Regions from separate parts of the Pseudomonas salmasensis genome, predicted to be linked through region 2. Evidence: predicted binding sites of a transcription regulator. Region 2 holds the regulator's gene; the other holds the start of a gene.

Region 1 (3,380 bases), 1.2 Mb from region 2:
TGGGCGCGGCTGTGGACGATGGCGAGGGACATGCTCGTTCCTTGAATGGGAGGGCCGCTTCCTGCGGTTTTTTCAAGGGTAGACGAGGTGGAATGGAGCGGGGCGGGGGAGGTTTTACAGAACGTATCCGGGCGGCAACGCAAACAAATGTGGGAGCAGGCTTGCCTGCGATGGCGGTGTGTCAGCAAAGAATCATCCGCTGATGAACCGCCATCGCGGCATAGGTATCTACACAACTTCGTCGGCTGTCGCAGCAAACGGTAACCACGATGCGAAGCGAGTCGCTCTTGATCTTGATCTGCTTTTGATCTTAGGCGCCCCGTTAAACCACGCTGGCCGGAATTCGACAGGGATTTGGGGGGTAAACCGGCAGGGATGCCGGTTTAGCCGCCCCGCGCCATGGATGGCGCGTGGCGGCGGCCCCCCAAATCACTGGCGGATTACGGGCACACCGAGCCTAGGCGAGGTGCCGAGTGGTCGGGCAAGAGCCCTTTTGGTTACTTTTGGCTGGGCCGGCATTCCGGGCTCTTTTCCAAAAGTGACCCTGTCAGAGCGGAACCCTAAGTAGCCGTGACCGCAGGAATGGATATGTACACAATCCAGCTGTGTTGACTGTCAGGCCGCTATCGCAGGCAAGCCAGCTCCCACACTCACCGTGTTTATTCAGCAGAGGGTGGCGTCAACCGTGCTTCAAGTTCCGCCACCTTCGCCTCCAGGCTCTCCAGTCGCGCACGTGTGCGGGCCAGCACCACCATCTGGCTGTCAAACTCTTCCCGGCTGACCAGGTCGAGCTTGCTGAAACCACTCTGTAGCAAAGCCTTGAACTGGCTTTCGATTTCATTGCGGGGCAGCGGGGTGTCGCCGCTGAACAGGCGAGAGGCGTGGCCGCTCAGGGCGTCGAGGAAGTCTTTGGGCGCGAGCATTGGACATATTCCGGAAAACAGTTGGCCGGCAGTGTATCACGCAGCGTCTATAGTCATTTTCACGCCCCGTTGCGCACGGTTTTCGCGCATTGGGGCGGGCGGCCTCGCACTGTTTTGATGCGCATTGCGGCCGCGCAGGCGCCCTGTAGGTGGGCACAAGCGGGCAATGGATTGATTTCAGTGGTTTTTACGGAGCTGGCAAGGTTTCTGCTTAGACGATCATGACCCATGCACTGATGCAGTCGCTGTGACGAATGCAGTGCGCCGACGGATCCGGGGTACAGGGCTCGTCACCAGTGGTTCGCTGGCGTCGCGACGGCAAATGCCGAGGCGACGATGCGTTACAAAGCCAGGCACTGCGCTTAGACTTGAGACGGGTTTGTTTTCCTGGGGCAAGTCCACCAAATTCGGGAGAGAGTTTTCATGAAGCTAGTCACTGCCATCATCAAGCCGTTCAAGTTGGACGATGTACGCGAGTCACTGTCCGAGATCGGCGTGCAGGGCATTACCGTTACTGAGGTCAAGGGCTTCGGTCGGCAGAAGGGTCATACCGAGCTGTATCGCGGCGCGGAATACGTGGTCGATTTCCTGCCGAAGGTGAAGATCGACGTCGCCATTGACGACAAGGATCTTGACCGGGTTATCGAGGCGATAACCAAGGCGGCCAACACCGGCAAGATCGGTGACGGCAAGATCTTCGTGGTCAATCTGGAACAGGCTATTCGCATCCGTACCGGCGAAACCGATACCGACGCAATCTAAGCCGCCAAACCCCAACGCCCCAGGAGAAAACAATATGACTCTGCGTAAATTCGCAGGGCTCGGAGCCCTGCTGTCCATCGTAATGCCAAGCCTGGCCATGGCGGCAGATGAAGTGGCTGCTCCAGTCCTCAATTCCGGCGACACCGCCTGGATGCTCACCGCCACCGCGCTGGTGCTGTTCATGACCATCCCTGGCCTGGCGCTGTTCTACGGCGGCATGGTCCGCTCCAAGAACATTCTGTCGGTGATGATGCAGTGCTTTGCCATCACTGGCCTGATCAGCATTCTCTGGGTCGTCTACGGCTACAGCATCGCGTTCGATACCACTGGTATGGAACAAGGCGTGGTCAACTTCAATTCCTTCTTCGGCGGCATGGGCAAGGCGTTCCTGGCGGGTGTCACCCCGGCCAGCATCACCGGGCCGGCGGCGCTGTTTCCGGAAGCCGTGTTCATCACCTTCCAGATGACCTTTGCCATCATCACCCCGGCGCTGATCGTCGGTGCTTTCGCTGAGCGTATGAAGTTCTCCGCGATGCTGATCTTCATGGCTATCTGGTTCACCCTGGTCTATGCACCGATCGCGCACATGGTCTGGAGCGGCAACGGCGGCCTGATGTGGGACTGGGGCGTGCTGGACTTCGCGGGCGGCACCGTCGTGCACATCAACGCGGGTGTGGCTGGCCTGGTGGCGTGCATCGTGCTCGGCAAGCGTAAGGGCTTCCCGACCACTCCGATGGCCCCGCATAACCTGGGCTATACCCTGGTGGGTGCGGCCATGCTGTGGATCGGCTGGTTTGGCTTCAACGCCGGTTCCGCTGCGGCGGCCAACGGCACCGCGGGCATGGCGATGCTGGTGACCCAGATCGCCACCGCCGCTGCGGCCCTGGGCTGGATGTTTGCCGAGTGGATCACCCACGGTAAGCCAAGCGCACTGGGCATCGCCTCGGGCGTGGTTGCCGGCCTCGTCGCCGTGACGCCAGCAGCTGGCACCGTGGGCCCGATGGGCGCCCTGGTGATTGGCCTGGTCGCCGGTGTGGTGTGCTTCTTCTGCGCGACCAGCCTCAAGCGCAAGCTGGGTTACGACGACTCCCTGGACGCTTTCGGCGTGCACGGTATCGGCGGTATCGTCGGTGCGATCCTTACCGGTGTGTTCGCAGCGCCGGCACTGGGCGGCTTCGGCACCGTGACCGACATCGCGGCCCAAGTGTGGATACAGTGCAAAGGCGTGGGCTTCACCGTGATCTACACGGCGATCGTGACCTACGTCATCCTCAAGGTGCTCGACATGGTCATGGGCCTGCGTGTCACCGAAGAAGAAGAGGCGGTTGGCCTCGACCTGGCGCAACACAACGAGCGCGGCTACAACTTGTAACTACGTGAAAAAAACATGCCCGGCTTGCCGGGCATTTTTTTGCCTGGCGTTTGTCTGTGGCTAAAGGTGCATGGGTTTTTTATCGACTTTGTGATGGGATCCACACAGCACTTTTAAGGGTGCAAATGTCTTACAGGCATGAAGGCGTATTAGGCACTTTGTTTTTTCTCAGAGCGCGCTAGAATGCGCGCCGATGGGCGGAGAACTGTATGTGGCAACAGACCCTGATTACCCTGCGGGCCAAGCCTCGGGGCTTTCACTTGGTAACGGACGAGTTGCTTGCCGGCTTGCCTGAATTGAAGGCGTGCCGTGTGGGCCTGTTG
Region 2 (3,380 bases):
GCCTGCTCGGCCCTAACGGTGCCGGCAAAACCACCTGCTTCTATATGATCGTCGGGCTGGTCCAGGCAGACCAGGGTCGCGTACTGATCGACGACCTGGACGTCAGCCACCAACCCATGCACGGTCGTGCACGGGCAGGTATCGGCTATCTCCCCCAGGAGGCGTCGATCTTCCGCAAACTGTCGGTAGCTGACAACATCATGGCGATCCTCGAGACCCGCAAGGAACTCGATCGCGACGGCCGCCGCCAGGAGCTGGAAAGCCTGCTGCAGGAATTCCACATCAACCACATTCGCGACAACCTCGGCATGAGCTTGTCCGGTGGTGAACGTCGTCGCGTGGAAATCGCCCGCGCCCTGGCGACCGCGCCGAAATTCATCCTGCTGGATGAACCGTTCGCCGGTGTCGACCCGATTTCGGTAGGCGACATCAAGCAGATCATCCATCACCTCAAGGCCAAAGGCATTGGGGTGCTGATCACGGACCACAACGTTCGCGAGACCCTCGATATCTGCGAAACCGCTTATATCGTCAACGATGGCCAGCTGATTGCCGAAGGCGATGCCGAGACTATCCTGGCTAACGAGCTGGTGAAGGAAGTGTACCTGGGTCACGAGTTCCGCCTGTAAACACAGGGGTATCGCGCTTTTCCCTGGAGCGCGCGGGAGTCAATAGAAACCTCGGTTTTTTTATTGTTACCGCGCTCTAGGCAAAGGCCCCGAGATCAGGCATATAATTTGCTTATGTTTGGCGCTCACGCGCCCTGTCGTGGATGGCGCATTGCGCCGGCGAATAAGGTGTTAAGCCCCTGCCATGAAACCATCGCTAGTCCTGAGAATGGGCCAGCAGCTGACGATGACACCGCAGCTGCAACAGGCCATCCGCCTGCTCCAATTGTCGACCCTGGACCTGCAACAGGAAATCCAGGAGGCCCTGGAGTCCAATCCGATGCTCGAACGCCAGGAAGAAGGCGACGACTTCGACAATGCAGATCCGCTGGCCGACAACATCGAGCAAAAACCCAATCCCGACGTGCAGGAACCCTCCTATCAGGAAACCGCCCCGACGGTGGATAACCTGGAGGAAGGCGACTGGAACGAACGCATTCCCAACGAGCTTCCCGTGGACACCGCGTGGGAAGACGTCTACCAGACCAGTGCCAGCAGCCTGCCAAGCAACGATGATGACGAGTGGGACTTCACCACCCGTACGTCGGTGGGCGAGAGCCTGCAGAGCCACTTGTTGTGGCAACTGAACCTGGCGCCGATGTCCGATACCGATCGCCTGATCGCGGTCACCCTGATCGATTGCATCAATAACCAGGGCTACCTGGACGAAACCCTCGACGAGATCCTCGAGGCCTTCGACCCGGAACTGGACATCGAACTGGACGAAATCGAAGCCGTCCTGCACCGCATCCAGCAATTCGAACCCGCCGGCATCGGTGCACGCACCCTCAGCGAGTGCCTGTTGCTGCAACTGCGCCAACTGCCGGCCAAGACGCCATGGCTCACCGAAGCGCAACGCCTGGTCAGTGATTACATCGACCTGTTGGGCAGTCGCGACTACAGCCAACTGATGCGCCGCATGAAGCTCAAGGAAGATGACTTGCGCCAGGTCATCGAGCTGGTGCAAAGCCTCAACCCCCGCCCAGGTTCGCAAATCGAATCCAGCGAAGCCGAATATGTGGTGCCCGACGTCATCGTGCGCAAGGACAACGAACGCTGGCTGGTGGAGCTGAACCAGGAGTCGGTACCGCGCCTGCGGGTCAACCCGCAATATGCAGGCTTTGTGCGCCGCGCTGACACCAGCGCCGACAACACCTTCATGCGCAACCAGTTGCAGGAGGCGCGGTGGTTCATCAAGAGCCTGCAAAGCCGCAACGAAACCCTGATGAAAGTCGCGACCCAGATCGTCGAGCACCAGCGCGGTTTCCTGGAATACGGCGACGAGGCCATGAAGCCTCTGGTGCTGCACGACATCGCCGAAGCCGTCGGTATGCACGAATCGACGATTTCCCGGGTCACCACGCAGAAATTCATGCATACCCCACGGGGTATTTATGAGCTGAAATACTTTTTCTCCAGCCACGTCAGCACCTCCGAAGGCGGCGAATGCTCGTCCACGGCGATCCGCGCGATCATCAAAAAACTGGTTGCCGCGGAAAATCAGAAAAAGCCGTTGAGTGACAGCAAGATCGCTGGTTTACTGGAGGCACAAGGCATTCAGGTCGCCCGTCGAACCGTCGCCAAGTACCGCGAGTCCCTTGGGATCGCGCCTTCCAGCGAGCGTAAGCGGTTGATGTGACGGGCGGGCCACAGCGTTCCAGTGGTGGGTATTCCTGCCCACCGCTTTATGCACTGGCAACGAAGGAGAAGCTGTATGCAAGTCAACATCAGTGGACACCAGCTGGAAGTCACCAAGCCCCTGCGTGAGTACACCGAGAGCAAACTGAACAAGCTTGCGGGGCATTTTGACAAGATCACCAACGTGCAGGTCATCATGGAGGTCGATAAGCTCAAGCAGAAAATCGAGGCCACCCTGCACGTACCGAATGCCAAGCTCGTCGCCAATGCGGAACATGAAGACATGTACGCGGCAATCGACTCGCTCTACGACAAGCTCGACCGCCAACTCATAAAGCATAAGGAAAAGAATCTGCACCTGATGCAAGGTACAGGTCGTTAACTCTCCCCCCATGATCCGACTTGAAACCATCCTGACCCCCGGCCGTTCACTCGTGAACGTGCCGGGCGGCAGCAAGAAAAAAGCCCTCGAACAAATTGCCAACCTGATCGCACGCGAAGTGCCGGATCTAGAGATGCAAGATGTCTTCGAGGCTCTGATTGCCCGTGAAAAACTCGGCTCAACCGGTTTTGGTAACGGCATCGCTATTCCCCACTGCCGCCTCAAAGGTTGCGAGACACCTGTGAGCGCGCTGATGCACCTGGACGCTCCGATTGATTTCGACGCCATCGACGGTGCCCCGGTTGACCTGCTGTTCGTTCTGCTGGTCCCGGAAGCGGCCACCGATGCGCACCTGGAACTGCTCCGGCAGATCGCCAGCATGCTTGACCGCAAGGATGTACGCGACAAACTGCGCAGCGCCTCCAGCAATGAAGCGTTGTACCAAGTTGTCCTGGATGAACAAAACGGGCAGTAATCATGCGTTTGATCATCGTCAGCGGTCGCTCCGGCTCGGGTAAGAGCACCGCCCTCAATGTGCTTGAGGACAACGGCTTCTATTGCATCGATAACCTGCCGGCCGGCCTGCTGCCAGAGCTGGCGGAACGTGCATTGATCCATACCGAATTGGCGCAGCCCCTGGTTGCGGTCTCGATTGACGCCCGCAACCTGCCCAGCCACCTCTCGCGGTTCCC

The links. Region 2 encodes sigma-54, which starts transcription at its own class of promoters, with help from an activator protein. Its sites were predicted from a motif close to ANTGGCATNNANNTTGCTNT; they were not measured.
Region 1: the regulator sigma-54 is predicted to act here: its motif matches at 1,118-1,137, upstream of glnK (P-II family nitrogen regulator).

The regions. Positions count from the first base shown of each region.
Region 1 is NZ_CP077083.1:3,334,003-3,337,382, reverse strand. Features, by position in the region: gene HU731_RS15075 (YifB family Mg chelatase-like AAA ATPase) at 1-32, opposite strand, end outside; gene HU731_RS15070 (accessory factor UbiK family protein) at 660-923, opposite strand; gene glnK (P-II family nitrogen regulator) at 1,347-1,685, shown strand; gene HU731_RS15060 (ammonium transporter) at 1,720-3,057, shown strand; gene HU731_RS15055 (secondary thiamine-phosphate synthase enzyme YjbQ) at 3,267-3,380, shown strand, end outside.
Region 2 is NZ_CP077083.1:4,578,544-4,581,923, reverse strand. Features, by position in the region: gene lptB (LPS export ABC transporter ATP-binding protein) at 1-629, shown strand, start outside; gene HU731_RS20510 (RNA polymerase factor sigma-54) at 814-2,307, shown strand; gene hpf (ribosome hibernation-promoting factor, HPF/YfiA family) at 2,383-2,688, shown strand; gene ptsN (PTS IIA-like nitrogen regulatory protein PtsN) at 2,699-3,163, shown strand; gene rapZ (RNase adapter RapZ) at 3,166-3,380, shown strand, end outside.